DNA from 2 places in the Pseudomonas leptonychotis genome. Region 2 is predicted to be linked to the other one. Evidence: predicted binding sites of a transcription regulator. Region 2 holds the regulator's gene; the other holds the start of a gene.

Region 1 (15,305 bases), on a different contig from region 2:
AGCAGCGTGCGGCCAAGGCGGCGCAAGCTAAAGCAGAGGGCGGCGAGCAGTAACGCGTATAGAGCGGCCGTGATGAGCGGCGGAGCATAAAAAAGCCCGGACATGTCCGGGCTTTTTTGTCGGCAGATATTACTGCGGAGTGCTTTCCAGGGGTTCTGGTGTTGGCACTGGAACGACTTTTACATCGTCCACTTCACGCTGGATCTGCTCAAGCAGCGAACCCGGAGCAGGTTTTTCTTCAACCTGTTGCGTTGTTTGCGGCGTGGTCACCCCACTGCCTTCGCCCAGGATCGCTTGGTCGCGGCTGACGCCCGGCATAAAGTCGCCAGACAGGCCTACCAGCTGATCGTCAGCGCCGAAGTTCACACTGACACGCTCCTGCAAGCGCTCACCGCCACCTGGCTGAATGCTGTACAGGTAATCCCAGCGGTTGGCGTGGAAGGTGTCGGTGAGCAGGGGGTTACCCATGATAAACCGTACTTGCTTACGGGTCATTCCCGGACGCAACTGGTCTATCATGTCCTGCGTGACGACATTGCCCTGTTGGATGTCGATTTTATAAACCCCGGGGAATGAACAACCGGCGAGTGCGAGTAGCCCCGTAAGGGTGAGGCTGGTCAGCAGGAGTTTGGTTTTTTGCATCGGTGGGCGACTTCCACTATCTTGGCTGGGCAATATAACCCCGGATCATACCCGCAATAAAGGAAGCTGCGAAGCCGCTTCCGTGAGAAAGCAGACCATGGTTGAAAATAGCGAACTACGCAAGGCTGGCCTGAAAGTGACCCTGCCACGGGTCAAGATACTGCAAATGCTCGACTCTGCCGGTCAGCGTCACATGAGCGCCGAGGATGTCTACAAGGCACTGATGGAGGCGGGCGATGACGTGGGTTTGGCGACTGTCTACCGTGTATTAACCCAGTTTGAGGCGGCCGGTTTGGTGGTTCGTCACAACTTCGATGGCGGTCATGCGGTCTTCGAGTTGGCGGACAGCGGCCATCACGACCATATGGTTTGTGTCGATTCCGGTGAAGTGATCGAGTTCTTCGATGCCGAGATTGAAAAACGCCAGAAAGAAATCGTCAAAGAGCACGGTTTTGAGTTGGTTGATCACAATCTTGTGCTGTATGTACGCAAGAAAACCTGATTGACGCAGGCATGACAAAGGCGACCCCAGGGTCGCCTTTGTGCTTTCTGCGGCTTTTAAATCAGGCTTGAGCGCTGCCGACCATCTGGCGCGCGTGGGCAAGTGATTCTTCGGTCAAATCGACACCGCCAAGCATGCGCGCGATTTCCTCAACCCGTTGCGTCGAGCTGAGTTTGCTGACTGCGGTGCGTGTGGCGTCGCTTTCACGCACTTTGTGTACGAACAGATGCTGATGGCCTTGGGCAGCAACTTGCGGCAAGTGAGTAACGGTCAAAACCTGGCCGCGTTCGCCGAGACGGCGTAGCAGCTGCCCGACCACTTCGGCGGTGGGGCCGCCGATGCCGACATCGACCTCATCGAAGACCAGGGTAGGTACGCGCGAGGTTTGCGCGGTGATGACCTGAATCGCCAGGCTGATACGCGACAGTTCGCCACCCGAGGCGACCTTGGCCAGGGCTTTCAGCGGTTGGCCAGGGTTGGCGCTGACCAGAAACTCCAACTGTTCTAGGCCATTGGGGTGTGGTTCGCTGTTGCTGTTGGCACTGAGCTTGATATTGAAGCGCCCGCCCGGCATGCCGAGGGTCTGCATCTCCACTTCTACCGCACTGGCCAGTTGGCCAGCGGCGTTATTGCGCAGGGTGCTGAGTTCCGTCGCTTTGTCTTGGTAGTGGCGCGCGAAGGCCGCCAGCTCGTCTGTCAGGCGTTCAGCGGCCTGGTCGTCGGCATTCAGGCTTTCCAGTTCTTCGAACAACTGCTGCTGCCTGGCGCCCAGTTCACTGGGCTGTATGCGGTGCTTGCGCGCCAGGGTGTAAATCGCATCCAAGCGCTCTTCCATCTGTCGTAGGCGCTCGGGGTCGGCGTCGAAATGATCGAGAAAGCGATTCAGTTCGCCAACGGCTTCTTCGACCTGAATCTGCGCACTGGCCAGCAGGTTAGTGGCCTCGCTGAGCGCCCCTGGCTGACCCTGAAAGGCACCGAGACGGTTGAGGCTGTTGGTGAGTGCGGACAGCACGTTGCCAGCGTCATTCTCGCTGCATTGCTCAATGACCAGACGGCAGGCGCTGAGCAGACTTTCGGCGTTGGTCAGATTTTTGTGTTCCAGCTCAAGCTGTTCCAGTTCATTTTCGCCAAGGGCCAGATTATCCAACTCCTCAAGTTGATAGCTGAGCAGCTGATGACGGGCGCGCTGCTCGTCGCCGATGCTGGATACACGCTCCAGCTCATTCTTGGTTTGCTTCCAGCGCTGTGCGGCGAGTTGCACTTGGCGCGCCAGTTCCTGGCTGCCGGCATATTCATCGAGCAGACGGCGGTGGGTCTCCGGCTTTAGCAATGATTGGTGTTCATGCTGGTTATGGATGTCGATCAACAGTTCACCCAGGGCTTTGAGGTCGCCTTGGGGGCAGGGTGAACCGTTGATATAACCCCGCGAGCGGCCTTCGGCAGTTATCACGCGGCGCAGGATGCACGGGCCGTCGTTTTCTAGGTCGCGCTCCGCCAGCCAGGCGCGGGCCTCGGCAATGTTGCTCAGGTCGAAGCTGGCGAGGATGTCCGCTTTGTCTGCACCGGGGCGCACCACGCCGCTGTCGGCGCGATCACCCAGGGTCAGGCCGAGGGCGTCGAGCATGATGGATTTGCCTGCGCCGGTTTCGCCGCTGATCACGCTCATGCCGGCGTCTAGCTCTAGGTCAAGGTGTTCAACAATGGCGTAGTTGTGTACGGACAGGTGCACCAGCATGGTGAGGGCCTCCCAAGTTCATGTCTGGTTATTTATACAGTGTTTTTTTGTGGGCTGACAATCCATCTGCTGTCCTTGAAAGCATATTTTTTGCCCCCATATACCGGTCAAGCACGTGAGTTGAGGCTCGCGTCGAATTTTAAGAGGAGAGACGCATGGCTGACGAACAGACCCTGGATACGCAGAACCCCGATGTACAAACAGCGGCTGAAGCCGCTGCGGGCGATGACTTAGTTGCTCGCGTGCAAGCGCTGGAAGAGCAACTGGCCGCTGCGCAGGATCAATCGCTGCGTGTGGCTGCCGATCTGCAGAACGTGCGCCGTCGCGCCGAGCAAGATGTAGAAAAAGCGCACAAATTTGCGCTGGAGCGATTCGCCAATGACTTGCTGCCGGTGGTGGACAGTCTGGAGCGCGGCCTTGAGCTATCCAGTCCGGATGACGAAGCAATCAAAGCGGTGCGTGAGGGCATGGAGCTGACGCTCAAGTTGTTCCACGACACCCTTAAGCGTTTCCAGTTGGATGCTATCGACCCGCACGGTGCGCCGTTCAATGCCGAGCATCACCAGGCCATGGCAATGCAGGAAAGCACTAGCGTCGAGCCTAATAGCGTGCTCAAGGTGTTCCAGAAGGGCTACATGCTCAACGGCCGCTTGTTGCGCCCCGCCATGGTGGTGGTCAGCAAGGCTCCGGTGGAAGCGCCACCCTCGATTGATGAGCAGGCTTGAAATTCACCGAGCCGCCCCCATTAAACAGTCAAGCGTTTTAGTGCTACCGCAGCTGTCAATAAACAGCAGCGGGATTATCAAAGTTTCGGGAGAGTAAAGATGGGCAAAATTATCGGTATCGACCTGGGGACCACTAACTCCTGCGTCTCCGTTCTAGAAAACGGCAAAGCCAAAGTTATTGAAAACGCCGAAGGTGCACGCACCACGCCGTCGATCATTGCCTACGCCAATGATGGCGAGATTCTGGTCGGTCAGTCGGCCAAGCGCCAAGCAGTGACCAATCCGCACAACACGCTGTACGCGGTAAAGCGTCTGATCGGTCGTCGTTTTGACGAAGAAGTCGTGCAGAAAGACATCCAGATGGTGCCTTACAAGATTTCCAAGGCAGATAACGGCGATGCTTGGGTTGAAGTGAACGGCCAGAAAATGTCACCGCCACAGATCTCGGCTGAAATTCTGAAAAAGATGAAGAAGACCGCCGAAGACTACCTCGGTGAAGCGGTGACCGAAGCGGTGATTACCGTTCCGGCTTACTTCAACGACAGCCAGCGTCAGGCCACTAAAGATGCCGGCCGTATTGCTGGTCTGGACGTTAAGCGCATCATCAACGAGCCAACCGCAGCCGCACTGGCTTACGGTATGGACAAGGCCAAGGGCGATCACACCGTGATCGTTTATGACCTGGGTGGCGGTACGTTCGACGTTTCCGTAATTGAAATCGCTGAAGTCGACGGTGAGCACCAGTTCGAAGTGTTGGCCACTAACGGCGACACTTTCCTCGGCGGTGAAGACTTCGATATTCGTCTGATCGACTACCTCGTTGACGAATTCAAGAAAGAAAGCGGCATGAACCTTAAGGGTGACCCGCTGGCGATGCAGCGCCTGAAAGAAGCCGCTGAGAAAGCCAAGATCGAACTGTCTTCGAGCAATTCGACCGATGTGAACCTGCCATACATCACAGCAGACGCCAGCGGTCCTAAGCACTTGAACGTAAAAATCTCCCGCGCCAAGCTTGAAGCGCTGGTAGAAGACCTGGTTCAGCGCACCATCGAACCTTGCCGCATCGCATTGAAAGACTCTGGTATCGACGTTGGCGCGATCAACGACGTGATCCTGGTCGGCGGTCAGACCCGTATGCCGTTGGTGCAGAAGCTGGTCACCGAGTTCTTCGGTAAAGAAGCGCGTAAAGACGTTAACCCGGACGAAGCCGTGGCCATGGGTGCCGCTATCCAAGGCGCAGTACTCTCGGGTGATGTGAAAGACGTGCTGCTGCTCGACGTTAGCCCGCTGACCCTCGGTATCGAAACCATGGGCGGCGTGATGACCGCGCTGATCGAGAAGAACACCACGATTCCAACCAAGAAATCGCAAGTGTTCTCGACTGCCGACGACAACCAAGGCGCTGTGACTATTCACGTGCTGCAGGGCGAGCGTAAGCAGGCCAGCGGTAACAAGTCGCTGGGCAAGTTCGACTTGGCTGAGATTCCGCCAGCACCGCGTGGCGTACCGCAGATCGAAGTGACCTTCGACATCGACGCTAACGGCATCCTGCACGTTGGCGCGAAAGACAAGGCCACCGGCAAGACTCAGTCCATCGTGATCAAGGCCAACTCCGGTCTCTCCGAGGAAGAAATCGAGCAGATGGTGCGTGACGCCGAGGTTAATGCCGAGGAAGACCGCAAGTTCGAAGAGCTGGCTACTGCGCGTAACCAGGGCGACCAACTGGTACACGCCACTCGCAAGATGATCACTGAAGCAGGCGACAAAGCCACTGCTGATGAGAAGGCAGCCATCGAAACTGCGCTGAGCGCACTGGAAGTGGCGGTTAAAGGCGACGACAAGGCTGATATCGAAGCCAAGATGACCGCGCTGTCCGAAGTCACTGCTCCGCTGGCGCAGAAGATGTATGCCGAGCAGCCGCAGCCAGGTGCTGCTGAGCAAGGCGCTGAGCAAGCTCAGGACGCAGGTGATGATGTAGTCGACGCTGAGTTCGAAGAAGTTAAAGACAACAAGTAAGCGCAAGCTTATGCCGTTCTGGCCGGGCGTGGCGCGAGTTGCGCCCGGCATGATTCGCCGCGCGGGAGCTTGCTCCCGCGTTGGCGTGTCTGGAGTAGACGATTTTAAGGTGTTGAAGACTTATGGCTAAACGTGACTTTTATGAGGTGCTCGGTGTTGAGCGCGGTGTCAGTGAGGCGGAGCTGAAAAAGGCTTATCGCCGCCTGGCCATGAAGCATCACCCGGACCGCAATCCCGACGACAAAGCCTCGGAAGAGAAGTTTAAGGAAGCCAACGAGGCTTACGAAGTGCTGTCCGATGCGGCCAAACGTTCGGCGTACGATCAATACGGCCACGCCGGTGTTGATCCGCAAATGGGTGGCGGCGGTGGCGGCCCAGGCGGGGCGAATTTCTCCGACATCTTCGGTGATGTATTCAGTGACTTCTTTGGTGGCCAGCGTGGCGGCCAGCGTGGTGGCGCGCAGCGTGGCAGCGACCTGCGTTATACCTTGGAGTTGGATCTGGAGGAGGCTGTGCGCGGCACCACGGTGACCATTCGCGTACCGACGCTGGTCAACTGCAAGCCATGCGATGGCTCGGGTGCGAAAAAAGGCACGGCGCCAGTCACCTGCACCACCTGTGGCGGTATTGGCCAGGTGCGCATGCAGCAAGGCTTCTTCTCGGTGCAGCAAACCTGCCCACGCTGCCATGGCAGCGGCAAGATGATCACTGACCCGTGCGGCTCGTGCCATGGTCAGGGGCGTGTGGAAGAAAGCAAAACCCTGTCGGTGAAAGTGCCAGCGGGCGTTGATACCGGTGACCGCATCCGTCTGACCGGGGAGGGCGAGGCGGGTGCGATGGGTGGCCCTGCGGGCGATCTGTACGTTGTGGTGAATGTGCGCGAGCATGCGATCTTCCAGCGCGACGGTAAGCACCTGTATTGCGAAGTACCGATCAGCTTTGCTGATGCAGGCCTGGGTGGCGAACTGGAAGTGCCAACCCTGGACGGTCGGGTCAAACTGAAAATCCCTGAAGGCACCCAGACCGGCAAGATGTTCCGTTTGCGCGGCAAGGGCGTGGCCCCGGTGCGCGGTGGTGGTGCGGGCGATCTGATGTGCAAGGTGGCGGTGGAAACCCCGGTCAATCTTGATAAGCGTCAGCGCGAGCTGTTGGACGAGTTCCGCAAAACCCTGGAGGGCAATAGCTCGCACTCGCCGAAGGCCAATGGCTGGTTCGAGGGTGTTAAGCGCTTCTTTGGCGACCTGTAACCTCGGGCGGCAAGTTGTGCGGTGCGGCTGAGTTGGCACCCCACAACTTGTGGCTTGCAGTTTGGAGTTAAGTTCTATGCAACGTATTGCAGTGATGGGCGCCGCTGGGCGCATGGGTAAAACCCTGATCGAGGCCGTGCAATTGGCCGATGGCGCGCAGCTGAGTGCGGCGGTTGATCGTGCTGACAGTAGCCTGGTCGGTGCGGATGTCGGTGAGCTGGTCGCGCAGGGCAAGATCGGCGTCAACCTGGTCGGTGATCTGAGCGCGGTGCTCGATCAGTTCGATGTGCTGATCGACTTTACCCATCCTTCGGTCACCCTGAAAAACTTGGAAGTCTGCCGTCAGGCCGGTAAGGCCATGATCATTGGCACCACCGGTTTTTCGCCAGAAGAAAAGCAGCTGCTGGCCGATGCCGGCAAGCAGATTCCGATCGTGTTTGCCGCCAACTTCAGCGTTGGCGTCAATCTGTGCCTGAAATTGCTGGATACCGCCGCGCGCGTGTTGGGTGATGACGTGGATATCGAAATCATCGAAGCGCACCACCGCCACAAGGTCGATGCGCCTTCCGGTACTGCGCTGCGCATGGGTGAAGTCGTGGCCAATGCGCTGGGGCGAGATCTGCACAAGGTCGCCGTCTATGGGCGCGAAGGCCAGACCGGTGCGCGCGAGCGCGAAACCATCGGGTTTGCCACTGTGCGCGCCGGCGATGTGGTCGGTGATCACACTGTGCTGTTCGCTGCCGATGGTGAGCGGGTGGAGATTACACATAAAGCTTCGAGCCGTATGACCTTTGCCAAAGGCGCAGTGCGCGCGGCGTTGTGGCTGCATAAGCGCGAGCCAGGGCTGTATGACATGCAAGACGTTCTGGGGCTCAACTGAGGCATTCTGTCGCAGTAGTGGCTTTTGCCTGGGTCTTAGTCGCACCGGTGGTGGACCAAAAAGGCAGTTTCCTGTAAGCTTTCTGCTTTAGTGTGTCCACTAAAGTTGCGCAGAATGAATCAGATAAAAAAGCGGGGTGACGGTGCATACGTCATCCCGCTTTTTTACAATCTGCGTTTGCTTCACGATTTGATCTTCGGAGGTTTTCTTGAGTAAGCCAGCCCTTAAACCTGCCATTTTGGCTCTTGCTGATGGCAGTATTTTTCGTGGCGAGGCCATCGGTGCCGATGGCCAGACTATTGGTGAGGTGGTTTTTAACACCGCCATGACCGGCTATCAGGAAATCCTTACCGATCCTTCCTATGCCCAACAGCTCGTTACCCTGACCTATCCGCATATCGGCAACACCGGCACCACGCCGGAAGATGCTGAGTCCAATCGTGTATGGGCCGCCGGGCTGATCATTCGTGACCTGCCGCTGACCTCCAGCAACTGGCGTAACAAGCAACCGCTGGATGAATACCTGAAAGAGAGCGGTACCGTCGCCATCGCCGGCATCGATACCCGTCGCCTGACCCGCATTCTGCGTGAGAAGGGCTCGCAGAACGGCTGCATCCTCGTAGGCGACGACGCTACCGAAGAAAAAGCCCTGGAATTGGCGCGTAGCTTCCCTGGCCTGAAAGGCATGGATCTGGCCAAGGTGGTCAGCTGCACCGAGCGTTACGAGTGGCGCTCTAATGTGTGGAATCTAGAAACCGACAGCCATCCAGAAGTCCCGGCTAATGAGCTGAAGTATCACGTGGTCGCTTACGATTACGGTGTTAAGTGGAACATCCTGCGCATGCTGGTTGAGCGTGGTTGCCGTTTGACTGTGGTACCGGCGCAAACTCCGGCGAACGACGTGTTGGCACTCAATCCCGATGGTGTGTTCCTGTCCAACGGCCCGGGCGATCCTGAGCCGTGCGATTACGCCATCCAAGCGATCAAAGACGTGCTGGAAACCGACATCCCGGTATTTGGCATCTGCCTCGGCCACCAGTTGCTGGCCCTGGCTTCTGGTGCCAAGACCCTGAAAATGGGCCACGGTCACCATGGTGCTAACCACCCAGTACAAGACCTGAAAACCGGTGTGGTGATGATCACCAGTCAGAACCACGGTTTTGCCGTGGATGAAGACAGCCTGCCGAGCAATCTGCGCGCGATCCATAAGTCGCTGTTCGATGGCTCCCTGCAGGGCATCGAGCGCACTGACAAGGATGCTTTCAGCTTCCAGGGGCACCCTGAAGCGAGCCCCGGCCCAGCCGATGTGGCCCCGCTGTTTGACCGCTTTATCGAAACCATGGCCAAGCGCCGCTAAACCTCGCCGACTGACCCAAGGATTCGAGTAACCGCTATGCCAAAACGTACAGATATTAAAAGCATCCTGATCCTCGGCGCTGGCCCGATCGTTATCGGCCAGGCCTGCGAGTTCGACTACTCCGGTGCTCAAGCGTGTAAAGCCCTGAAAGAAGAGGGCTACCGCGTCATCCTGGTGAACTCCAACCCAGCCACCATCATGACTGACCCGGCCATGGCCGACGCCACCTACATCGAGCCGATCAAGTGGTCCACCGTGGCCAAGATCATCGAGAAGGAGCGTCCAGACGCCCTGCTGCCGACCATGGGTGGCCAGACCGCACTGAACTGCGCACTGGACCTGGAAAAGCACGGCGTGCTGGAAAAGTTTGGCGTCGAGATGATCGGTGCTAACGCCGACACCATCGACAAAGCCGAAGACCGTTCGCGCTTCGACAAGGCGATGAAAGACATCGGTTTGGCCTGCCCGGTTTCCGGTATCGCGCACAACATGGAAGAAGCCTACGGCGTGCTGGATAAGGTTGGCTTCCCCTGCATCATCCGGCCGTCCTTCACCATGGGCGGCACCGGCGGCGGCATCGCTTACAACCGCGAAGAATTCGAAGAAATCTGCGCCCGCGGTATCGACCTGTCGCCGACCAGCGAGCTGCTGATCGACGAATCGTTGATCGGCTGGAAAGAGTACGAGATGGAAGTGGTCCGCGACAAAAAGGACAACTGCATCATCGTCTGCGCCATCGAAAATTTCGACCCGATGGGCGTGCACACCGGTGATTCGATCACCGTAGCGCCCGCGCAGACCCTGACGGACAAGGAATACCAGATCCTGCGTAACGCCTCCTTGGCGGTACTGCGTGAGATCGGCGTGGAAACCGGCGGCTCCAACGTGCAGTTCGGCATCTGCCCGAATACTGGCCGCATGGTGGTGATCGAGATGAACCCGCGCGTGTCGCGTTCCTCGGCACTGGCCTCCAAAGCTACCGGCTTCCCGATCGCCAAGATCGCCGCCAAGCTGGCTGTCGGTTACACCCTCGATGAGCTCTCCAACGACATCACCGGCGGCCGCACCCCGGCTTCGTTCGAGCCGGCCATCGACTACGTTGTGACCAAAATCCCGCGTTTCGCCTTCGAGAAGTTCCCTAAAGCCGACGCGCGCCTGACCACCCAGATGAAGTCGGTGGGTGAAGTCATGGCCATCGGCCGCACCTTCCAGGAGTCCCTGCAGAAAGCGCTGCGTGGCTTGGAGGTAGGCGTTTCAGGCCTCGATCCGATGCTCGATCTGGCTGATCCCGAAGTCGAAAGCACCCTGCGTCGCGAGCTCACCGTGCCCAGCGCCGACCGCATCTGGTACATCGGCGATGCTTTCCGTGCGGGCAAGACCGTGGCAGAAGTCTTCGAGCTGACCAATATCGATGAATGGTTCTTGGTGCAGATCGAAGACCTGATCAAAGACGAAGAGCGGATCAAGACGCTGGCCCTGTCCAGCATCGACCGTGACTCGATGTACAAGCTCAAGCGCAAAGGCTTCTCCGATATTCGCCTGGCCAAGCTGCTGGGTGTGACCGAGAAAACCCTGCGCAGCCAGCGCCATAAGCTCAAGGTGCTGCCGGTGTACAAGCGCGTTGACACCTGCGCCGCCGAGTTCGCTACCGACACCGCCTACATGTACTCGACCTATGAGGAAGAGTGCGAGGCCAATCCGTCGAGCCGCGACAAGATCATGATCCTTGGCGGTGGCCCTAACCGTATCGGTCAGGGTATCGAGTTCGATTATTGCTGTGTGCATGCGGCGCTGGCACTGCGTGAAGATGGTTATGAAACCATCATGGTCAACTGCAACCCGGAAACCGTCTCGACCGACTACGACATCTCTGATCGTCTGTATTTCGAGCCGGTGACCCTGGAAGACGTACTGGAAATCGTCCGTGTCGAGCAGCCGAAAGGTGTGATCGTGCAATACGGCGGTCAGACGCCATTGAAGATTTGCCGCGCCTTGGAAGAAGCAGGCGTGCCGATTATCGGTACTTCGCCTGACGCGATCGATCGTGCCGAAGACCGTGAGCGCTTCCAGCAGATGGTGCAGCGCCTTGGTCTGCGTCAGCCTGCCAACGCCACCGCGCGTAGCGAAGACGAAGCGCTGGCGCATTCGAAAGTGATTGGTTATCCGTTGGTGGTGCGTCCGTCCTATGTGCTGGGCGGTCGTGCGATGGAGATTGTCTACCAAGAAGACGAGCTCAAGCGTTATATGCGCGAAGCGGTAAAAGTGTCGAATGACAGCCCGGTGCTGCTCGACCACTTCCTCAACTGCGCCATCGAAGTCGATATCGACGCGGTGTGCGATGGCGAGACCGTGGTAATCGGCGCGATCATGCAGCACATCGAGCAGGCAGGTGTGCACTCCGGCGACTCGGCGTGCTCACTGCCGCCATACTCGCTGCCGGCGCATATCCAGGATGAGATCCGCGATCAGGTCAAGAAAATGGCCTTGGAGCTGGGTGTAGTTGGTCTGATGAACGTGCAGATGGCTGTGCAGGGCGAGGACATCTTCGTCATCGAAGTGAACCCGCGCGCCTCGCGTACCGTGCCGTTCGTCTCCAAGTGCGTCGGTGTCTCCTTGGCCAAAGTGGCTGCCCGTGTGATGGCGGGCAAGTCGCTGGCTGAAGCCGGTTACGCCAAAGAGATCATCCCGCCGTATTTCAGCGTTAAAGAAGCGGTGTTCCCGTTCGCTAAATTCCCGGGTGTTGACCCAATCCTTGGCCCGGAAATGAAGTCCACCGGTGAAGTCATGGGCGTGGGTGATACCTTCGGCGAAGCCTTCGCTAAAGCCCAGTCGGGAGCCAGCGAAATTCTGCCGAACACCGGTTGCGCCTTTATCAGTGTGCGTGAAGACGACAAGCCGGAAGCCGTGCAAGTCGCTCGCGATCTGGTCGCGCTGGGCTTCGAAGTGGTGGCCACCGCAGGCACCGCTAAAGTGATCGAGGCCGCTGGCTTGCCCGTACGCCGGGTTAACAAGGTGACCGAGGGTCGTCCGCACGTGGTCGACATGATCAAGAATGACGAAGTCACCCTGATCATTAATACCACCGAAGGTCGTCAGTCCATCGCCGACTCCTACTCCATTCGTCGTAACGCCCTGCAGCACAAGATCTATTGCACCACCACCATTGCGGCGGGGCAGGCGATCTGTGAAGCGCTCAAATTTGGTCCAGAAAAGACCGTGCGCCGGCTGCAGGATCTGCATGCAGGAATCAAGCATGACTAAATACCCTATGACCGTTCAGGGTGCTCGCGCCCTGGAAGAAGAACACGCGCACCTGACTAAGGTGCTGCGGCCCAAGCTCAGCCAAGAAATTGGTACTGCGCGCGAGCTCGGTGACCTCAAGGAAAACGCCGAATACCACGCTGCTCGTGAGCAGCAGGGGATGGTCGAGGCACGTATCCGTGATATCGAAGGCCGCATGCAGAATGCGGTGATTATTGATGTCACCACCATCGAGCACACTGGCAAGGTGATTTTCGGCACGACTGTAGAAATCGCCAACTGCGAAACCGATGAAAGCGTGACGTATCAGATCGTTGGTGAGGATGAAGCGAACATCAAGCAGCGCAAGCTGTCGGTTGGGTCGCCCATCGCGCGTGCTTTGATCGGCAAGGCAGAAGGGGATGTGGTTATCGTGCAGACCCCAGGCGGCCCGATCGAATACGAAATAGTCGAGGTTCGTCATATCTAAGCCAGGCTCGCGTGATGCTGGCGCAATCAGTTGGTTGTTGGCTCAGACTCTCTGGGTCGGCGGCCTCTGGTTGTTGCATTTTTTGATAATGCCGGCGATATCCAAGGTCGGGCTGGCGTCGCTGCTGGTTGAAGAGCTTGGCGACACGTTGCGGCCGCTGCTGGTCGGTTTGGCGGCTGTTTGTGCGTGCGTGCAGGTGCTGGTGTTGATTCGAGCCGAGCGTTTGGTCAGCCTGGTGCGCGATATGCGCGGGCAATTGCTGCTGGTCGTGATAGCAATGGCAGTCAGTTACTTTGGCGTGCGCCAATGGCTACCCACAGCCGGGTTATGGCAGATGTTCAGCTACCTAGTGATGGCGTTCTGCGGGTTGTTACTGGTCTTGCAACCGGTACCTGACCGCTTCAGGCCTAAGGTCTGATCGCACAGGCTTTTGTGTACGGTAGGATGTTTGCGAAGGCGCTGTGTGCGCCTCGCAGTGGCGGCGGGATCAGGCGTGATGGCGGTGAACGTTGGACAGGTTCTTGTTCACTTTCGGATTTTTGCGATAGATCAACGCCATTTTGCCAATTACCTGGACGAGATCGGCATTGCCGGCTTTGCACAGTTCGTTAATGGCGGCTAGGCGGCTTTCGCGCTCAGTGATGCGCAGTTGTACTTTAATCAGCTCGTGGTCGCTCAGTGCGCGCTCCAGCTCAGCCTGTACGCCTTCGGTCAAACCATTGTCAGCCACGATCAACACAGGTTTGAGGTGGTGGCCAATGGATTTGAATTGTTTCTTCTGCTCTTGAGTGAGCGGCATAATCTGATTCCTGCATTTAATCTGGTAAAAACGACGGTTAGTTTACCCGAGCGCCTTCGGGGTCGCCCAGATATTCATGCGTTACACATACCGAGGTATTGCGTGGCCCGTACCAAGAGCAGTCAAGGTTGGCTGAGAGAGCATTTCAACGACCCCTACGTCAAAATGGCGCAGAAGGATGGCTATCGTTCGCGCGCCAGCTACAAGCTCCTAGAGATCCAAGAGAAGGATCGCATCCTCCGGCCTGGCATGACGGTAGTCGATCTGGGGTCAGCGCCCGGTGGCTGGTCACAGGTCACCAGTCGGGTGATTGGTGATAAAGGCACGCTGATAGCCTCCGACATCCTTGAGATGGACAGTATCCCGGATGTGACTTTCATTCAGGGTGACTTTACCGAGGATGCAGTGTTCGAGCAGTTGCTTGAGGCGATCGGGGGGCGTCCGGTGGACCTTGTTATTTCAGATATGGCCCCCAATATGAGTGGTGTAAGGGAGTCGGATCAGCCGCGTGCGATGTACCTGTGCGAATTGGCGCTGGATTTGTCGACGCGGGTTCTGCGTCCCGGTGGTGATTTTCTGATCAAGATCTTCCAGGGCGAAGGCTTTGCTGAATACCACAAGCAAGTGCGCCAGTTGTTCGACAAGGTGCAGATGCGCAAGCCGCTGTCTTCACGTGATCGTTCGCGTGAGCAATATATGTTGGCGCGTGGTTTTCGCGGCCAGCCCGAGGCCTGAGCCTGTGCTGGGTGTACTGCCGAACAAATAAAGGGTTACAGACGGCGCCTGCCAGGGGTGGGCGTTGTGTAGTAAGTTAGATCAGTACATAACTGGTCGTCATGCGAAGCGCGCTTCAGCAAGGGGCCTGCTTCAGAGGGTAGCTAATTGAACGACATGGCAAAGAATCTGGTCCTGTGGCTGATCATCGCCGCCGTCTTGGTGACGGTGATGAATAATTTTTCCAGCCCGAGTGAGTCCAACAAACTCAATTATTCGCAGTTTATCCAGCAGGTTCAGGATGGCGGCGTTAAGCGTGTGACGGTTGATGGTTTCATCATCAGCGGCACGCGCAGCGATGGCTCGTCATTTGAGACCGTGCGCCCGGCGATTCAGGATAACGGTCTGATCAAGGACCTGATGGACAATAACGTCGAGATCGTCGGCAAGCAGCCTGAGCAGCAGAGCATCTGGACTCAGTTGCTGGTTGCCAGCTTCCCGATCCTGGTGATTATCGCGGTGTTCATGTTCTTTATGCGCCAGATGCAAGGTGGCGCAGGCGGTAAAGGCGGGCCGATGAGTTTCGGCAAGAGTAAGGCGCGTTTGCTGTCGGAAGATCAGGTTAAAACCACTTTTGCTGACGTCGCCGGGTGTGACGAGGCCAAAGAAGAAGTCAGCGAGCTGGTTGAGTTTCTGCGCGACCCAGGCAAGTTTCAGCGCCTGGGTGGTCGTATTCCACGCGGCGTGCTGATGGTTGGTTCGCCTGGTACCGGTAAAACATTGCTGGCCAAAGCCGTTGCCGGTGAAGCCAAGGTTCCGTTCTTTACCATTTCCGGTTCGGATTTCGTCGAGATGTTCGTCGGTGTCGGTGCATCTCGTGTGCGTGACATGTTCGAGCAGGCCAAGAAACACGCGCCATGCATCATCTTTATCGACGAAATCGATGCCGTTGGTCGCC
Region 2 (15,305 bases):
GAATTTCCTGGCGCGGCTGACCATATGCCAAATGACAGTGGTCAGTGCCCAATTCCGGGTAGCTTGCGGAAAATTTGCCCAGGCGTTCGCGAGCCTGATCAAACTGTTGTTGTTGCAACATCGACAAATCCATGGGTACGTCGCCACCAAAGGCCATCGCCATGGGTTCGACAATATGCACCACAGACAGCTTGGCCCCACTGCTGGTGGCCAGTTTTTGCGCGCGGTGCATGACCGGGTCGCATTCTTCGGTAAGGTCGACAGCGACCAATATGTGCAGGTAGGGCATAGCTAGCTCCTTACAAGTGTATCGATGGTTTTAGTATGGCCTTCTTGAGTGCATATGACAGGTTTTTGCCTGCGAGATAATGATATGAGTCCTTGGTTTGTGGTTTTGCTCCTGGCTGTAATGTTAAGTCCTTTGGCGTGGTTGGCTCCGTCGCGGCGTCAGCGCGGGCAAATGGATGTACGTTTGCAGGCCCGTCGCATGGGAGTGGCCATGCAGTTGTCGCGGCAGGAATGGCCGCACTGGTTACCATGCCAACCACCAGAAACCTGCCCGCAATACCATCGGGGGAGGCGGCGGGGTCAGGTTGACAGTTGGTGTTATTGGCAGCTGGAGCCCGGTCAATGGGTTAATAAATGGCGTGAGCCCTGCACCGATCAAGCGTTCTTAGCTCAACTGCAGGCATTGCCGGCGGATGTATTTAAGGTTGAGGCAACTGATCAGATGCTATCGGTATGCTGGGGCGAGCGTGGTGCTGATGAGGCGTTGCAGCAAGTTGTGGATTTCCTCCAGGCCAAAGCCTGAGCAAAAAATTGCCTGGAGCAATTTTTAACGTCGCGTAGCGGATGGCAGGCCTATAAAAGAAAGCCCAGTGCAAGCACTGGGCTGGAGTACGGCCAGGCAGGCCGGTAAAGCGAATGCAGAAACGGTCGCGCAATCAGAGGTTGGCGGCCGCGTATTGGCTGGAAATCTGTTCGATTCCCTGAATAATGGTGTTGGAGTACTTGTTAACCAGAAATGGCACGCTGTTCTCGTTGTAGTTGATCAACGACTTTTCAATGTAGCGCCATTTGGTGCCTACCCCGTCCCAAGACTGCTTCAGTTGTGGTGTGTTTGTCGGCTCTTTCTGCAGTGTAGCCATCTTGCTGGCGAACTCAGCGACCAGTTCTTCCATGGGGCGCGCATCGCCGCCGCCCATAAAGGTTGCGCCGACTGAGGCGCTGCGCGAGGCATAATCAACTGCAATGCCTTGCATCAATAGGCTTTGCTCACGGCTGCGCTGAGCCAGGGCAGGAACGCTGTAACTGCCTTCCTGTTGGATCTTGCTATACAGCTCTTGGCTCAGGCTCATCAACTGCTGATTGCGTGCAGCCAGGTCGGCCACCGGTTGTAGGTCGGTATAACCTTGGGTTTTCAATGCACTGGTCAGGTTGTTGAGGTCTATTTGATAACCCTTCCATTGCTGGTCAAGCTGCGAGCGTAAGGCCTTTGATCCTTCGCCTGGCATCTCGGTGAGCGCGTTGAGCTGGGTGTTCACCTCTGTCAGCGATTCACTGATCATCCGCGAGTAGCGTTGATCGCCTTCCATGCCGTTGAACATATAAAAGTCGCCAAGGGTTTTTTGTGTGGCGAGACGAAGTTGATGCAGCTTAAGCAAATTAGTAGCGGCATCTGCAGCTTGGCTAGAGGTGCTGATCAGGGGGAGGGTGCTTGCGAGCAGGGTGCTCAAGAAAATGGCAAGCATGCGGCTCGACATGGGAAAACTCCGTACGCCCTTTGTTGGGCTTTAATTGTTTTTGTTTTGCTTACGGCCGGCCCGGGGCGGCGATATTGAGACGACTGTACCTGTAGGTTTATCATTTTGCTAGGTATGCGCTGGATCACACTTTTGCGCATAAAGTTAACGTGTAAGCCTAATATCGCCGCGAATGTCCGCCTGTTTGCGACACAGTCATCGCTGTACCTCTGTCAGCGCGAACGTAATTTTTTGTACGCCTTCGCAGACACTACAGGCCAATTGACAAGCAGATGCTTTTCCTTGAAGGTGTGCACACCCAAATCAAACGGGCGTATGAATTGAGCGTTTGCCTCCAAAGGCAGCGCCTTTACAGCCCGATTATCGCGTCGGTGGGTGTGCCAGGCTGATAGGGGCTACTCTGAGACGGCTATGCCGTGGAGTAGCTTGCTGGTTGGCTCCGATGTGTACTGTTCAGCTTCCATACCGTGGAGATCAGTTGATGATTTACGAAGGTAAAGCCATCACGGTTAAGGCTCTTGAGAGTGGCATCGTCGAATTGAAATTCGACCTCAAGGGTGAATCCGTCAACAAATTCAACCGTCTTACCCTCAATGAACTGCGTCAATCTGTTGATGCGATCAAGGCTGATGGTTCGATCAAGGGCGTGATTGTCACCAGTGGCAAAGACGTATTTATCGTCGGCGCTGACATCACCGAGTTCGTCGACAACTTCAAGTTGTCGGACGCAGAACTGGTGGCTGGCAACCTCGAAGCCAACAAGATCTTCAGTGATTTTGAAGACCTCACTGTTCCGACTGTAGTCGCGATCAATGGCATCGCCTTGGGCGGTGGTTTTGAGATGTGCCTGGCCGCGGATTACCGCGTCATGGCTGAAAGCGCTAAAGTTGGCTTGCCGGAAGTCAAACTGGGCATCTACCCAGGCTTCGGCGGCACTGTGCGTCTGCCGCGGGTTATCGGTACCGATAACGCCGTTGAGTGGATTGCTGGTGGTAAAGAAAACAAAGCGGCTGACGCCCTGAAAATGGGTGCAGTGGATGCCGTGGTTGCCGCTGACAAGCTGCAAGCCGCTGCCTTGGACCTGATCAAGCGCGCCATCTCCGGTGAGCTGGATTACAAGGCCAAGCGTCAGCCGAAATTGGAAAAGCTCAAGCTCAACGCGATTGAGCAGATGATGTGCTTTGAAACCGCCAAAGGTTTCGTTGCAGGTCAGGCTGGCCCGAACTACCCGGCGCCAGTTGAAGCGATCAAGACCATCCAGAAAGCCGCCAACATGGGGCGCGACAAGGCTCTGGAAGTTGAGGCTGCTGGCTTCGTCAAACTGGCCAAAACCCCAGTTGCTGCGAGCCTGATTGGTCTGTTCCTGAACGATCAGGACCTGAAGAAAAAAGCCAAGCAATACGACGAAATCGCTAAAGACGTGAAACTGGCTGCCGTGCTCGGCGCTGGCATCATGGGTGGCGGTATCGCTTACCAGTCGGCGTCCAAAGGTACTCCGATCCTGATGAAGGATATCCGTGAAGAGGGTATCCAGATGGGGCTGGCAGAGGCTTCCAAGCTGCTTGGCGGTCGCGTTGCTAAAGGTCGTATGACCCCGGCGAAGATGGCTGAAGCCCTCACTGCAATTCGTCCAACCATGTCTTATGGTGATTTCGGCGCTGTCGACATCGTTGTAGAGGCTGTGGTCGAAAATCCGAAGGTTAAGCAGATCGTGCTGGCCGAAGTAGAAGGCGTGGTGAAGGAGGATGCAATTCTTGCTTCCAACACCTCGACCATTTCCATCAACTTGTTGGCCAAGGCCCTCAAGCGTCCGGAAAACTTTGTCGGCATGCACTTCTTCAACCCCGTGCACATGATGCCGCTGGTTGAAGTGATTCGTGGTGAGAAGTCCAGCGAAGTGGCAGTCGCCACCACCGTTGCCTACGCCAAGAAAATGGGTAAGACCCCAGTAGTCGTCAACGACTGCCCGGGCTTCCTGGTTAACCGCGTACTGTTCCCTTACTTCGGTGGCTTCTCCAAGCTCCTGGAGCTGGGCGTAGACTTTGTGCGTATCGACAAGGTCATGGAGAAGTTCGGCTGGCCAATGGGTCCGGCGTACCTGTCCGACGTGGTCGGTATCGACACCGGTCACCACGGCCGTGACGTAATGGCTGAAGGCTTCCCTGACCGCATGGCGGTTGAAGGTCGCACTGCAGTTGACGTGATGTACGAAGCTGATCGCCTGGGCCAGAAAAATGGCAAAGGTTTCTACGTCTACGAAATGGACAAGCGCGGTAAGCCGAAAAAGGTTATCGACCCAGTTGCTTACGAGCTGCTGAAGTCCATCGTGACCGAGCAGCGTGAAGTAACTGATGAAGACATCATTAACTTCATGATGATTCCTCTGTGCATGGAAACCGTGCGTTGTCTAGAAGACGGCATCGTTGATACCGCAGCTGAGGCCGATATGGGCCTGATCTACGGCATCGGCTTCCCGCCGTTCCGCGGTGGTGCGCTGCGTTACATCGATACCGTCGGTGTAGCTGAGTTCGTTGCCCTGGCCGACAAGTACGCCGAGCTGGGCGCGCTGTACACCCCGACTGCCAAGCTTCGCGAAATGGCTGCTAGCGGCCAGAAGTTTTTCGGTTAATCGCGGACAGACTAGAGCGAGAGTGAATTTATGAGCCTGAATCCTAGAGATGCAGTCATCGTCGACTTCGGTCGTACCCCGATGGGTCGTTCCAAGGGCGGCATGCATCGCAATACCCGTGCCGAGAGCATGTCGGCCAACCTGATCAGCGGCGTGCTGGCGCGTAACACCAAGGTCGATCCGGCCGAAGTGGAAGACGTGATCTGGGGCTGCGTTAACCAGACCCTGGAGCAGGGCTGGAACATCGCGCGCATGGCGTCGCTGATGACCCAGATCCCGCATACCGCTGCTGGCCAGACGGTAAGCCGCCTGTGCGGCTCGTCCATGAGCGCGTTGCACACAGCTGTGCAGGCAATTCAGACCGGCAACGGTGACGTTTTCGTCATCGGCGGTGTGGAGCACATGGGCCACGTTGGCATGATGCATGGCGTCGATCCAAACCCGCACCTGTCGCTGTACGCGGCCAAGGCCTCGGGCATGATGGGTCTGACCGCTGAAATGCTTGGCAAGATGCATGGCATCAGCCGCGAGCAGCAAGATGCGTTCGGTGAGCGTTCGCATCGCCTGGCTCAGAAAGCCACCGTCGAAGGCAAGTTCAAGGATGAAATCATCCCGATGCAAGGCTACGACGAGAACGGTTTCCTGAAAGTCTTCGATTACGACGAAACCATTCGTCCGGAGACCACCCTGGCAAGCCTGGCTGCACTGAAGCCTGCGTTCAACCCGAAAGGCGGCACCGTGACTGCAGGTACGTCCTCGCAGATCACTGACGGCGCTTCCTGCATGATCGTCATGAGCGCCCAGCGCGCTCAGGATCTGGGCATTCAGCCAATGGCAGTGGTTCGTGCCATGGCCGTGGCCGGTGTTGATCCAGCAATTATGGGTTACGGTCCAGTACCGTCGACTCAGAAAGCTCTTAAGCGTGCTGGCTTGTCCATCAATGACATCGACTTCTTCGAGCTCAACGAAGCCTTCGCTGCCCAGGCCCTGCCTGTGCTGAAGGACCTGAAAGTGCTCGATAAGATGGAAGAGAAGGTCAACCTGCACGGCGGCGCAATCGCACTGGGTCACCCGTTCGGTTGTTCCGGGGCGCGTATCTCCGGTACCCTGCTGAACGTGATGAGGCAGAATGGCGGCACCTTCGGTGTGTCGACCATGTGCGTAGGTCTCGGCCAAGGCATCACCACCGTCTTCGAACGCCTCTAAGCTTTACAGGGTGTAAGAGATGGAAGAACCGGGGCCAAGTGCCCCGGTTTTTGTTTTTGGCCAGCCATTTATGGCAGCCACTTTTCGGGTCGCCGCAAGGTTGCGTAAGAGATTTATCCCGGAAATTTTTTATCAGCAGAAAATCTTCAAGGAATTCACCCATGCAATTACAGCCTGGCCTTTACCGTCATTACAAAGGGCCTGAATACCGTGTGTTTGGTGTGGCCCAGCACTCCGAGACGGAGCAGCAGATGGTGGTCTATCAGGCGCTATACGGCGAGTTTGGCCTCTGGGTGCGGCCGCTGGAGATGTTCTGTGAAAGTGTTGAAGTGGACGGCGAGACGGTTCCACGCTTTGCTTTGCTTCAGGCTGAAAGCACACTGTTTACTCGGCCTTGAGCTGACACCGGGCCATAGCTGCGCTTGACCTCGGCCGGACCGCCACTATATATAGCGGTGCCGCGCTAGCAGGCAGTACAGCGCCTCCCGCATTTATTTACCGAATTCAGGAATTTTCCAATCCATGGGCAAATCGCTGGTCATCGTGGAATCCCCGGCCAAGGCCAAGACCATCAACAAGTACTTGGGCAACGAGTACGTGGTGAAGTCGAGCATCGGCCACATCCGTGACCTACCCACCAGTGGCTCGGCAAGCACCGCCAAAGAGCCCGTTAAGCGTGGTAAGGCCGCAGCTGGTGAAGTGCCCGCGCTGTCGCCCAAGGAGAAAGCCAAGCGTCAGCTGTTTGCGCGCATGGGGGTCGATCCCGAACACGGCTGGAAAGCCAAGTACGAGATCCTTCCAGGCAAGGAGAAGGTGGTCGAGGAATTGCGCCGTTTGGCTAAAGATGCCGACACCATCTATCTCGCAACCGACTTGGATCGCGAGGGGGAAGCCATTGCCTGGCACCTGCGCGAATCCATTGGTGGTGACGACAGTCGCTATAAGCGCGTGGTGTTCAACGAGATCACCAAAAAGGCCATTCAAGAGGCGTTTTCCAAGCCTGGCGAGCTGGATATCAATCGGGTTAACGCACAGCAGGCGCGACGTTTTCTCGATCGCGTCGTGGGTTATATGGTTTCGCCACTGCTGTGGGCCAAGATTGCCCGTGGCTTGTCCGCCGGTCGTGTGCAGTCGGTGGCCGTGAAGCTGGTGGTCGAGCGCGAGAAAGAGATCCGCGCTTTCGTCCCAGAAGAATACTGGGAAGTGCACGCTGACCTGGGTACTACCAAAGGCGCCAACGTGCGCTTCGAAGTGGCCCGCGAAAACGGTGCTGCGTTCAAACCATTGAACGAAGCCCAGGCCATGGCTGCGCTGAACACGCTTAAAGCGTCCAGCTACAGCATCAGCAAGCGTGAAGATAAGCCGACCAGCAGCAAGCCCTCGGCCCCCTTTATTACCTCCACCCTGCAACAGGCGGCGAGTAACCGTCTGGGCTTTGGGGTGAAGAAGACCATGATGATGGCTCAGCGTCTTTATGAGGCGGGTTACATCACTTATATGCGTACTGATTCGACCAACCTCTCGGCTGACGCCGTGAGCATGGTGCGCGACTTTATCCAGGGCGAGTTCGGCAAGAAGTATCTGCCGGCCGATCCGATTGCCTACAGCAGTAAAGAAGGGGCGCAAGAGGCGCACGAAGCGATTCGTCCGTCTGACGTCAACCTCAAACCGACTCAGTTGTCCGGTATGGAGCGTGATGCCGAGCGTCTGTATGAGCTGATCTGGCGTCAGTTTGTGGCCTGCCAAATGCCGCCAGCCGAATACCTGTCTACCACCGTGACCGTGACTGCCGCGCAGTTCGAGTTGCGTGCTAAAGGTCGTATCCTCAAGTTTGACGGTTACACCCGCGCATTGCCGCAAATGAGTAAGCCAGGCGATGACGATGTGTTGCCGGACATGGGGCAGGGCGAGGCGCTCAAGCTGATCAAGCTCGACCCGAGCCAGCACTTCACCAAACCGCCGGCGCGCTACTCTGAAGCCAGCTTGGTCAAGGAAATGGAAAAGCGCGGTATTGGTCGTCCGTCGACCTATGCAGCGATCATTGGCACCATTCAGGATCGCGGTTACGTGGCCCTGCATAACCGCCGTTTCTACTCCGAAAAAATGGGCGACATTGTTACCGAGCGCCTATCCGAGAGCTTCTCCAATCTGATGGACTACGGCTTTACCGCTGGCATGGAAGAGCACCTGGACGACGTGGCCCAAGGGCAGCGTGAGTGGAAAAACGTCTTGGACGAGTTCTACGGTGACTTCAAGAAGAAGCTTGAGGTCGCAGGTGATAGTGATGGCGGTATGCGTGCTAACACGCCGACGCTGACTGATATAGCCTGTCGCGATTGCGCGCGGCCAATGACTATTCGTACGGCGTCTACGGGGGTGTTCCTGGGTTGCTCGGGTTATGCATTGCCGCCTAAAGAGCGCTGCAAGGCGACCGTCAACCTGGTGCCGGGTGATGAGATTGCCGCTGACGACGAAGGTGAGTCTGAGTCGCTGGTGTTGTTGGGCAAGCATCGTTGCCCGATCTGCTCGACCGCCATGGATGCTTACCTGCTCGATGAAACCCGCAAGTTGCATATTTGCGGCAATAACCCGGATTGCCCAGGTTATGAAGTGGAGCAGGGCCAGTACCGCATTAAGGGCTATGAAGGTCCGAGCCTGGATTGCGATAAGTGCGGCAGTCAGATGCAGTTGAAAACCGGGCGCTTCGGCAAGTTCTTTGGTTGCACCAACAGCGAGTGTAAGAATACCCGCAAACTGCTGAAGAGCGGCGAAGCGGCACCACCGAAGATGGATCCGGTGAAAATGCCGGAGCTCAAGTGTGAGAAGGTCAACGACACCTACATCCTGCGTGATGGCGCATCTGGCCTGTTCCTCGCGGCCAGTCAATTCCCCAAGAACCGCGAAACGCGCGCGCCATTGGTTGTTGAGATTATTCCGCACCGCGATGAAATTGATCCCAAGTATCATTTTCTCTGTGATGCACCAAAGAAGGATCCTCAAGGTCGCGCTGCAGTAATTCGTTACAGCCGTAAGACCAAGGAGCAGTACGTACAGACCGAAGTCGACGGAAAACCGTCCGGCTGGCGTGCGTTCTTTGATGGCGGTAAGTGGAAGGTCGAAGATAAGAACAGCTGATCGAGCTGAGCGCGCCTGTTGTCAGGCGCGCGTTTGTTTATTCGATCCGTTTTGGAGGGTGCCGCTATGGCCAATGAACTCTATACCCGTACCAATCAGAAAATTTTCTATGCAGGCTTGGCACTGGAGTCCTGGCGTAAGGCCGAACAAGCGCAAAGCATGAATGCGCTGGCTTTGATTCAGGCAGAGCGCGAAGCAGCGCTGTTCCATCTTTATGGTGCTCTGCTTGGGTTGTGCCATGAAATTGCTGGTTACTATCGTTTGCCCGACAGTGCGGCCCCGCGCGTTGAAAGCTTTCTCACGTCAGCGGTGCTGAGCGCTGCGCCGAGTCAGGAGTTAGGTGAGCTGGTTGAGCTGGCGCAGTCCCCCGGTAGCTGGGTAACTGAGTTGCTCAATGCCTATGCAGCGCTTTTTCAGCCACCGCAAGCCGGCAAGAAAAGCAAAGTTGACCCGACTACAGCGCTAATCACAGCGATCAGCCTCGACGAAGAAGTTGAGCCTCTAGCTCATCAGGCTTTGGAGACGTGGCGGCAGCAGTTGAAGGCTCTAGCGCAGCGCTTTCGGGAAACATTGAGCGAGTGGTAAGCCGCTGATTGGACCGGCGGACTAGGGGGAGCCTAGGTCGGCTGTTACAATGGTGGTCTTACGTGGAGAGCTAAACCAATGCCTACATCCTTCCTAGAAATTGTCGAACTGCCTGATGGGCGCATTGCTTTGCGCCGAGCAGAGGATGAAGAGTCGTTAGTGGTGCTGGATTTTTCTGCCGACGCCAAAGCGTTCCTACAGGGCCAGCATGTCGAGGTGGCCAAGGCCATGCTTAACGTAGGCGTGCAGATGGCTGGTCGTTTGGCAGAAAATAACTTTCAACATGAAGAAGGGCCGCGGGTTCTGCATTGATTGCAGAGTTCGGCTGAGTGCTGCTTTAAAATGCTACTGCCCTTACGCAGACCCTTCTCACAGCAAATATTGACTCTATCTGACGGCTGACACGCACAATCCTTGTGCGCCTCTGTGACTAATCATCCCAAGCTGATATTCAAGCTTTGCGCCGTACCTTGGCGGGCCGCGTGCTCGAGGCGTTGACGTGCGTGGCGCTCAAGCGGATGCAGCCAGCTGACGACCGTGTGGCTACGCCCCAGTTTCAGAGCGTGTTGCGCTAATTCTAATGCGCTCTGCTTGCCGCGCGGGTGCAGCAGCAGGATGCGTTCGCGGTTAAGGCCTGCCTCGCGAAGCCAGCTCTGAGTCAGGCTTAAGGGCGGCGCTACAAGGGTCAGCCAGCGCTCGTCGTGGTTCTCGCTGAGCTCACGCAATATGGGTGCAAGTAGATTGAGGCAATGCCCTGCGGGGCCGCGTAGCGACAACTCACTGAATGCATCGCCCTCGCTATCCTGCCAAGGCAGTTCGCTGCTATCGGCAAGTAATGGTGGCACTGTCGAGGCCATAAACGCATCGAACAGCGGCAGTTGTGTACGGTCCAGTGATTGCGGGAACTGCATAGATCCTCCACCAGCAGGTGTTAGCAAACCGCCTGCGTTATCGATAGTGCGTTAGAAAGGCCCCACCTGCTTTTTTAATGCCCTGCTAGCGGCGTATAACACCGACGCTTAGGCCTTCAATAATCAAATCTTGTTCTTCCAGGTTTACTTCGATCGGCGCGAACTCCGGGTTTTCGGCGATCAACCAGACTTTGTTACCTTCACGCTTGAAGCGTTTGACCGTGACTTCATCATCAATGCGTGCCACTACCACCTGCCCGTTCCGGGCCTCACGTGTGGTATGTACGGCTAGCAAGTCACCGTCAAAGATGCCGATGTCTTTCATGCTCATGCCACGTACACGCAAGAGGTAATCGGCTTTGGGGTGGAAGAAGTCTGGATTGATCTTGCAAGACTCTTCGATATGTTGCTGCGCCAGAATCGGCGCGCCTGCGGCGACGCGACCAATCACCGGCAGGCCTTCATCTTCCTCGGCGTGAGGTTCAAAACCTGGAATGCGAATGCCGCGCGAAGCCCCCGGGGTCATTTCGATTGCACCCTTGCGAGCCAGGGCCTTGAGGTGTTCTTCCGCTGCATTGGGTGATTTGAACCCCAGTTTCAAGGCGATCTCCGCACGGGTAGGCGGGTAGCCGTTGTCTTCAAGGCATTGCTTGATGAAGGCGAGAATTTCAGCTTGGCGCGGCGTTAGTTTTAGCATGGTCGGCTCTGTTTTTTTGTACAGTGACTGGGATTATATACAGTGATCGACGATTGGCAATCCTTGCGTTCTGATCTCTACTCAATTCACCTTCTTTAGGTTGGCTGCACTGCACTGTTACTTGCGGTGTCCACTGGGCGTCTAGTTAGGACGGCTGTGTTCAGTCAGGTGTGTGTGACTACCCGGCCACAAGATGGTTTGTCCGGCTTGACAAGGCGGGCAGCTGAAACGTATGTTTCAAACAAGTGTTTGTTCAGATGAAAAGAGTCATGGCCCAGTCGGAAACCGTTGAACGCATTCTCGATGCGGCAGAGCAGCTTTTTGCGGAGAAGGGTTTCGCTGAAACCTCTCTGCGTTTGATCACCAGCAAGGCGGGAGTCAATCTCGCCGCAGTGAACTATCATTTCGGCTCCAAGAAGGCCCTGATTCAGGCGGTTTTTTCACGCTTTCTCGGGCCTTTCTGCGTAAGCCTGGAACGTGAGCTGGATCGCCGGCAGGCTAAGCCGGAAAGCAAAGTTAGCCTGGAAGAACTGCTTGAGTTGCTGGTCGAGCAGGCATTGGCGGTAAAGCCGCGCAGTGGTAACGATCTTTCAATCTTCATGCGCTTGCTGGGTTTGGCGTTTAGCCAGAGTCAGGGTCACCTGCGCAAGTATTTGGAAGAGGTTTACGGCAAGGTGTTCCGTCGTTACATGCAGTTGGTGCATGAAGCCGCTCCGCGTATTCCGCCGCTTGAGTTGTTTTGGCGTGTGCACTTTATGCTGGGAGCTGCAGCGTTCAGCATGTCGGGGATCAAGGCGCTACGGGCCATGTCCGAAACTGATTTTGGTGTGAGTACCTCGCTCGAGCAGGTCATGCGCCTGATGGTGCCGTTCCTGGCTGCGGGTATGCGTTCGGAAACCGGCCTGACCGACGAAGCGTTGGCCAGTGCCCAGCTCAGGCCACGTGCGAAAGCGTCAGTTATTCCTAGTAAAGTTTGACTTGCTCGGGTGGGCTTGGTGGATGCTATCCGCTAAGCTAGCTGCCCATGAGTGTCCTCGATTTCCTCCATATCTCCCTCGCTGATCAGTGTCTGTATGGCTTTGCCAATGGGCAGCTGCAAGTGCGTCTGCCTGTCTCCACCGCGCTTAATGGTTCTGGCGAGCAAAATGGTTCCGGCTGCACGCCCAGAGGCTTGCATCAGGTGCGTGCGAAGATAGGTGATGGCTTGCCAGGCGCAGCGGTGCTACGCGGGCGGCGCTGGACCGGCGAAGTCTGGTCGCCTGAATTGCATGCACAGTTTCCCGGGCGTGACTGGGTTCTCAGCCGCATCCTCTGGTTGAGTGGTCGCGAGCCTGGGCGCAATCGTTTGGGCCAGGTCGATACCTTCCGCCGCTACATCTACATACACGGTACGCCGGACAGTGAGCCCATGGGCGTAGCGCTGTCGCACGGCTGTGTGCGCATGCGCAACAGCGACGTGTTGGCGCTATTTGCGCGGGTGCCGGTTCACTGTGCGGTTCAGATTGATGAGGCTGCTTGCCCGGTCTGGGCTGCTGCGCCTCTTTATTAAGGATTGATTGTGAGTTCACCCATGCACGGTTCATTGATGCTGGATGTCGCCGGTACATGGCTGACCGCTGAGGATCGGCAGATCCTGCGTCAGCCTCAGGTTGGTGGTTTGATTCTGTTTGCGCGCAATATCGAAGACCCACGTCAGGTGCGTGAATTGTCTGCAGCCATTCGTGCTGTGCGCCCCGATTTGCTGCTGGCGGTGGATCAGGAAGGCGGCCGAGTGCAGCGTTTACGCCAGGGCTTTGTGCGTTTGCCGGCGATGCGCGCGTTGGCCGATAACGCCAATGCCGAGCACCTGGCTGAGCAGTGCGGCTGGCTCATGGCCACCGAGGTATTGGCAGTGGGGCTGGATTTGAGTTTCGCACCAGTGCTGGACCTCGATCATCAACGCAGTGCGGTGGTCGGCAGCCGTGCTTTTGAGGGCGATGCACAGCGTGCCACCTTGCTGGCCGGTGCGTTTATTCGAGGCATGAACGCGGCGGGCATGGCGGCCTGTGGCAAGCATTTCCCTGGCCACGGCTGGGCTGAGGCCGACTCCCATGTCGCTATCCCGGTAGACGAGCGTAGCTTGGACGAGATTCGAGCGACGGATCTCGTGCCGTTCCGTCAGTTGAGTCAACAGCTGGCCGCCGTGATGCCGGCCCATGTCATCTATCCGCAAGTAGATGCTGGCCCGGCCGGATTCTCGCGACGCTGGTTGCAGGAAATCCTGCGTGGAGAGTTGGGCTTCGATGGGGTTATTTTCAGCGATGACCTGTCCATGGCTGGCGCCCATGTTGTGGGTGATGCTGCTTGTCGTATCGAGGCCGCGTTGTCAGCTGGCTGCGACATGGGCTTGGTGTGTAATGACCGCGCTGCTGCAGAGTTGGCTCTGACTGCCTTGCAACGGCTTAAGGTGCTGCCGCCTAAGGGCCTGGCGCGTATGCGTCGGCAGGCTTATCCGGGTGTTGAGTATCGGCAGGATCCACGTTGGCTGGCCGCGATTGGCAGCCTGCGTGCCGCGCAATTAATCGATTGAGGATAAGTACATGACGGTTTACGCGATTATCGGCGGTACCGGCCTGACCAAATTGGATGGGCTTACCATCAAGGCGGCGCTGCATATCGATACGCCTTATGGCGCGCCTTCTGCGGCGGTGCTCAGAGGCGACTATGCCGGTCGTGAAGTGTTGTTTCTGGCGCGTCACGGGCATCCCCATCGTATCCCTCCGCATCAGGTGAATTACCGGGCCAACCTCTGGGCGTTGCGCGAGGCGGGTGCCAAGGCGATTATCGCGGTGAATGCGGTGGGCGGTATTCACTCGGCTATGGGGACCGGACACTTCTGCTTGCCGCACCAGATCATCGACTACACCTATGGTCGTGAGCACACTTATTTCGAAGGGGAGTTGGAGCACGTTACGCACGTCGATTTCAGCCACCCTTATGACGCTGGGCTGCGCACCAAGTTGGCCAGTGCGCTGACTGCTGAGCGCTGTACGTTCAGCAGCCACGGCTTGTACGGCTGCACCCAGGGACCGAGACTGGAAACCGTTGCCGAGATCGCGCGAATGGAGCGCGATGGCTGCGACATCGTCGGTATGACCGGCATGCCTGAAGCGGTGCTGGCCCGTGAACTGGCGCTGCCTTATGCCTGCCTGGCGTTGGTGGTAAACCCGGCTGCTGGCAAGTCCCGCGCGCTGATTACCATGGCCGAAATCGAGCGCGCGCTGGATGAGGGTATGGGTACGGTAAAGGCCGTGTTGGCGCGGGTACTTACCAATTGAGTGAGATGTGTCTAGTCCTTAAATAGGTTTACACCGTTTCAGCTAGCCCGTGAGGCCTACAGCGCCCGATGCATTGCATCGGGCGTTTTGTATTTCAGGGCTAAATGGGGTCGCTCGGTGTTATAGATATGCACAGCCTCACCAACGAGCTGTCGGGCCTGTTCAAGGCTTTCAAAGCGCTCAGGCAAAAACTCCATCTTCAAAATCCCATTCACCCGCTCAGCCAGCGCATTCTGGTAGCAGTCATAGCCGTCAGTCATTGAGCAGCGCACCTCATGGCGTTGGAGCAACGCTTGGTACAGCGCTGAGCAGTACTGGATCCCACGATCTGAGTGATGAATCAGCGAACTGCTTTACGCCGTGTACGTAACGCCGCCGTGAAGGCTTTAGCAACGGAGTCTGCATGCAGACTTTGGTGCACGTGATGACCCACTATTTTGCGTGAGAACGCGTCTGTAACCAGGCTCAAATACAACGGATCACGCTGCCCGGGGAGATACGTGATGTCGGCCACCCAGACATCTTCGGAGGCTGTTGCAATCACCTGTCCAGGCCCTTCCTTGAGCAGGTTGGGGTGCCGATAAAAGCGATGAAAACTCTGCGTGGTTTTGTGGTATGCCCTCTTGGGCAGCACCAGTAGACGATGCTCGGCCAAGATGCTGAGGAGTCGATCACGGCCTACTTTCAGCTCAGGGTTCGATTGTTGATGCAGAAGATAATGCAGTTTGCGGGTGCCCACTCGCGGCTGGCGCATCCGAATGTGGCGAACGTACCGCGCGACGCTTTCTGCTTCATCTGTCCTACCGTCAATCGCTCGATTGCGTTTGTAGTGAGCCTGACGACTAATCCCCATGAACTGGCAAGCCCTGCCAATAGTTAGCCCTTCGACGTGTCTATGCGTGAGGACTTGCCGGGTCGCTTTTTTACGATCGAGACACCGTAGTCGGTCTTCAATACATCCACCACGGCTTCGAAAAGCTGGGCTTTCTGTGTCGCCACTTCGAGCCGCTGCTCCAGCTCTTTGATGCGCTGCTCGGGAGTCAGCGGTAACTTGGGGCCGGT

Evidence for each region. The regulator LexA, encoded in region 2, represses DNA repair genes until DNA is damaged. The targets are predictions, from matches to a motif close to CTGTNTNNNNANACAG.
Region 1: a site for LexA is predicted at 2,904-2,919, ahead of recN (DNA repair protein RecN). Genes of this name have one in related genera too.

The regions. Positions count from the first base shown of each region.
Region 1 covers NZ_RFLV01000003.1:79,285-94,589, reverse strand. The annotation lists gene D8779_RS14765 (RnfH family protein) at 1-53, shown strand, start outside; gene D8779_RS14760 (outer membrane protein assembly factor BamE) at 130-642, opposite strand; gene fur (ferric iron uptake transcriptional regulator) at 740-1,144, shown strand; gene recN (DNA repair protein RecN) at 1,206-2,879, opposite strand; gene grpE (nucleotide exchange factor GrpE) at 3,035-3,604, shown strand; gene dnaK (molecular chaperone DnaK) at 3,704-5,620, shown strand; gene dnaJ (molecular chaperone DnaJ) at 5,743-6,867, shown strand; gene dapB (4-hydroxy-tetrahydrodipicolinate reductase) at 6,944-7,747, shown strand; gene carA (glutamine-hydrolyzing carbamoyl-phosphate synthase small subunit) at 7,956-9,104, shown strand; gene carB (carbamoyl-phosphate synthase large subunit) at 9,141-12,365, shown strand; gene greA (transcription elongation factor GreA) at 12,358-12,834, shown strand; gene D8779_RS14710 (DUF4149 domain-containing protein) at 12,872-13,252, shown strand; gene D8779_RS14705 (YhbY family RNA-binding protein) at 13,322-13,633, opposite strand; gene rlmE (23S rRNA (uridine(2552)-2'-O)-methyltransferase RlmE) at 13,736-14,368, shown strand; gene ftsH (ATP-dependent zinc metalloprotease FtsH) at 14,525-15,305, shown strand, end outside.
Region 2 covers NZ_RFLV01000002.1:728,916-744,220, reverse strand. The annotation lists gene D8779_RS14100 (universal stress protein) at 1-289, opposite strand, end outside; gene D8779_RS20845 (hypothetical protein) at 374-811, shown strand; gene D8779_RS14090 (hypothetical protein) at 945-1,763, opposite strand; gene fadB (fatty acid oxidation complex subunit alpha FadB) at 2,245-4,392, shown strand; gene fadA (acetyl-CoA C-acyltransferase FadA) at 4,423-5,598, shown strand; gene D8779_RS14075 (DUF1653 domain-containing protein) at 5,760-5,996, shown strand; gene topA (type I DNA topoisomerase) at 6,121-8,733, shown strand; gene D8779_RS14065 (DUF6586 family protein) at 8,800-9,318, shown strand; gene D8779_RS14060 (hypothetical protein) at 9,397-9,630, shown strand; gene sulA (SOS-induced cell division inhibitor SulA) at 9,753-10,229, opposite strand; gene lexA (transcriptional repressor LexA) at 10,315-10,926, opposite strand; gene D8779_RS14045 (TetR/AcrR family transcriptional regulator) at 11,196-11,903, shown strand; gene D8779_RS14040 (L,D-transpeptidase) at 11,951-12,475, shown strand; gene nagZ (beta-N-acetylhexosaminidase) at 12,497-13,495, shown strand; gene D8779_RS14030 (S-methyl-5'-thioinosine phosphorylase) at 13,506-14,243, shown strand; partial or broken gene D8779_RS14025 (IS3 family transposase) at 14,300-15,305, opposite strand, start outside.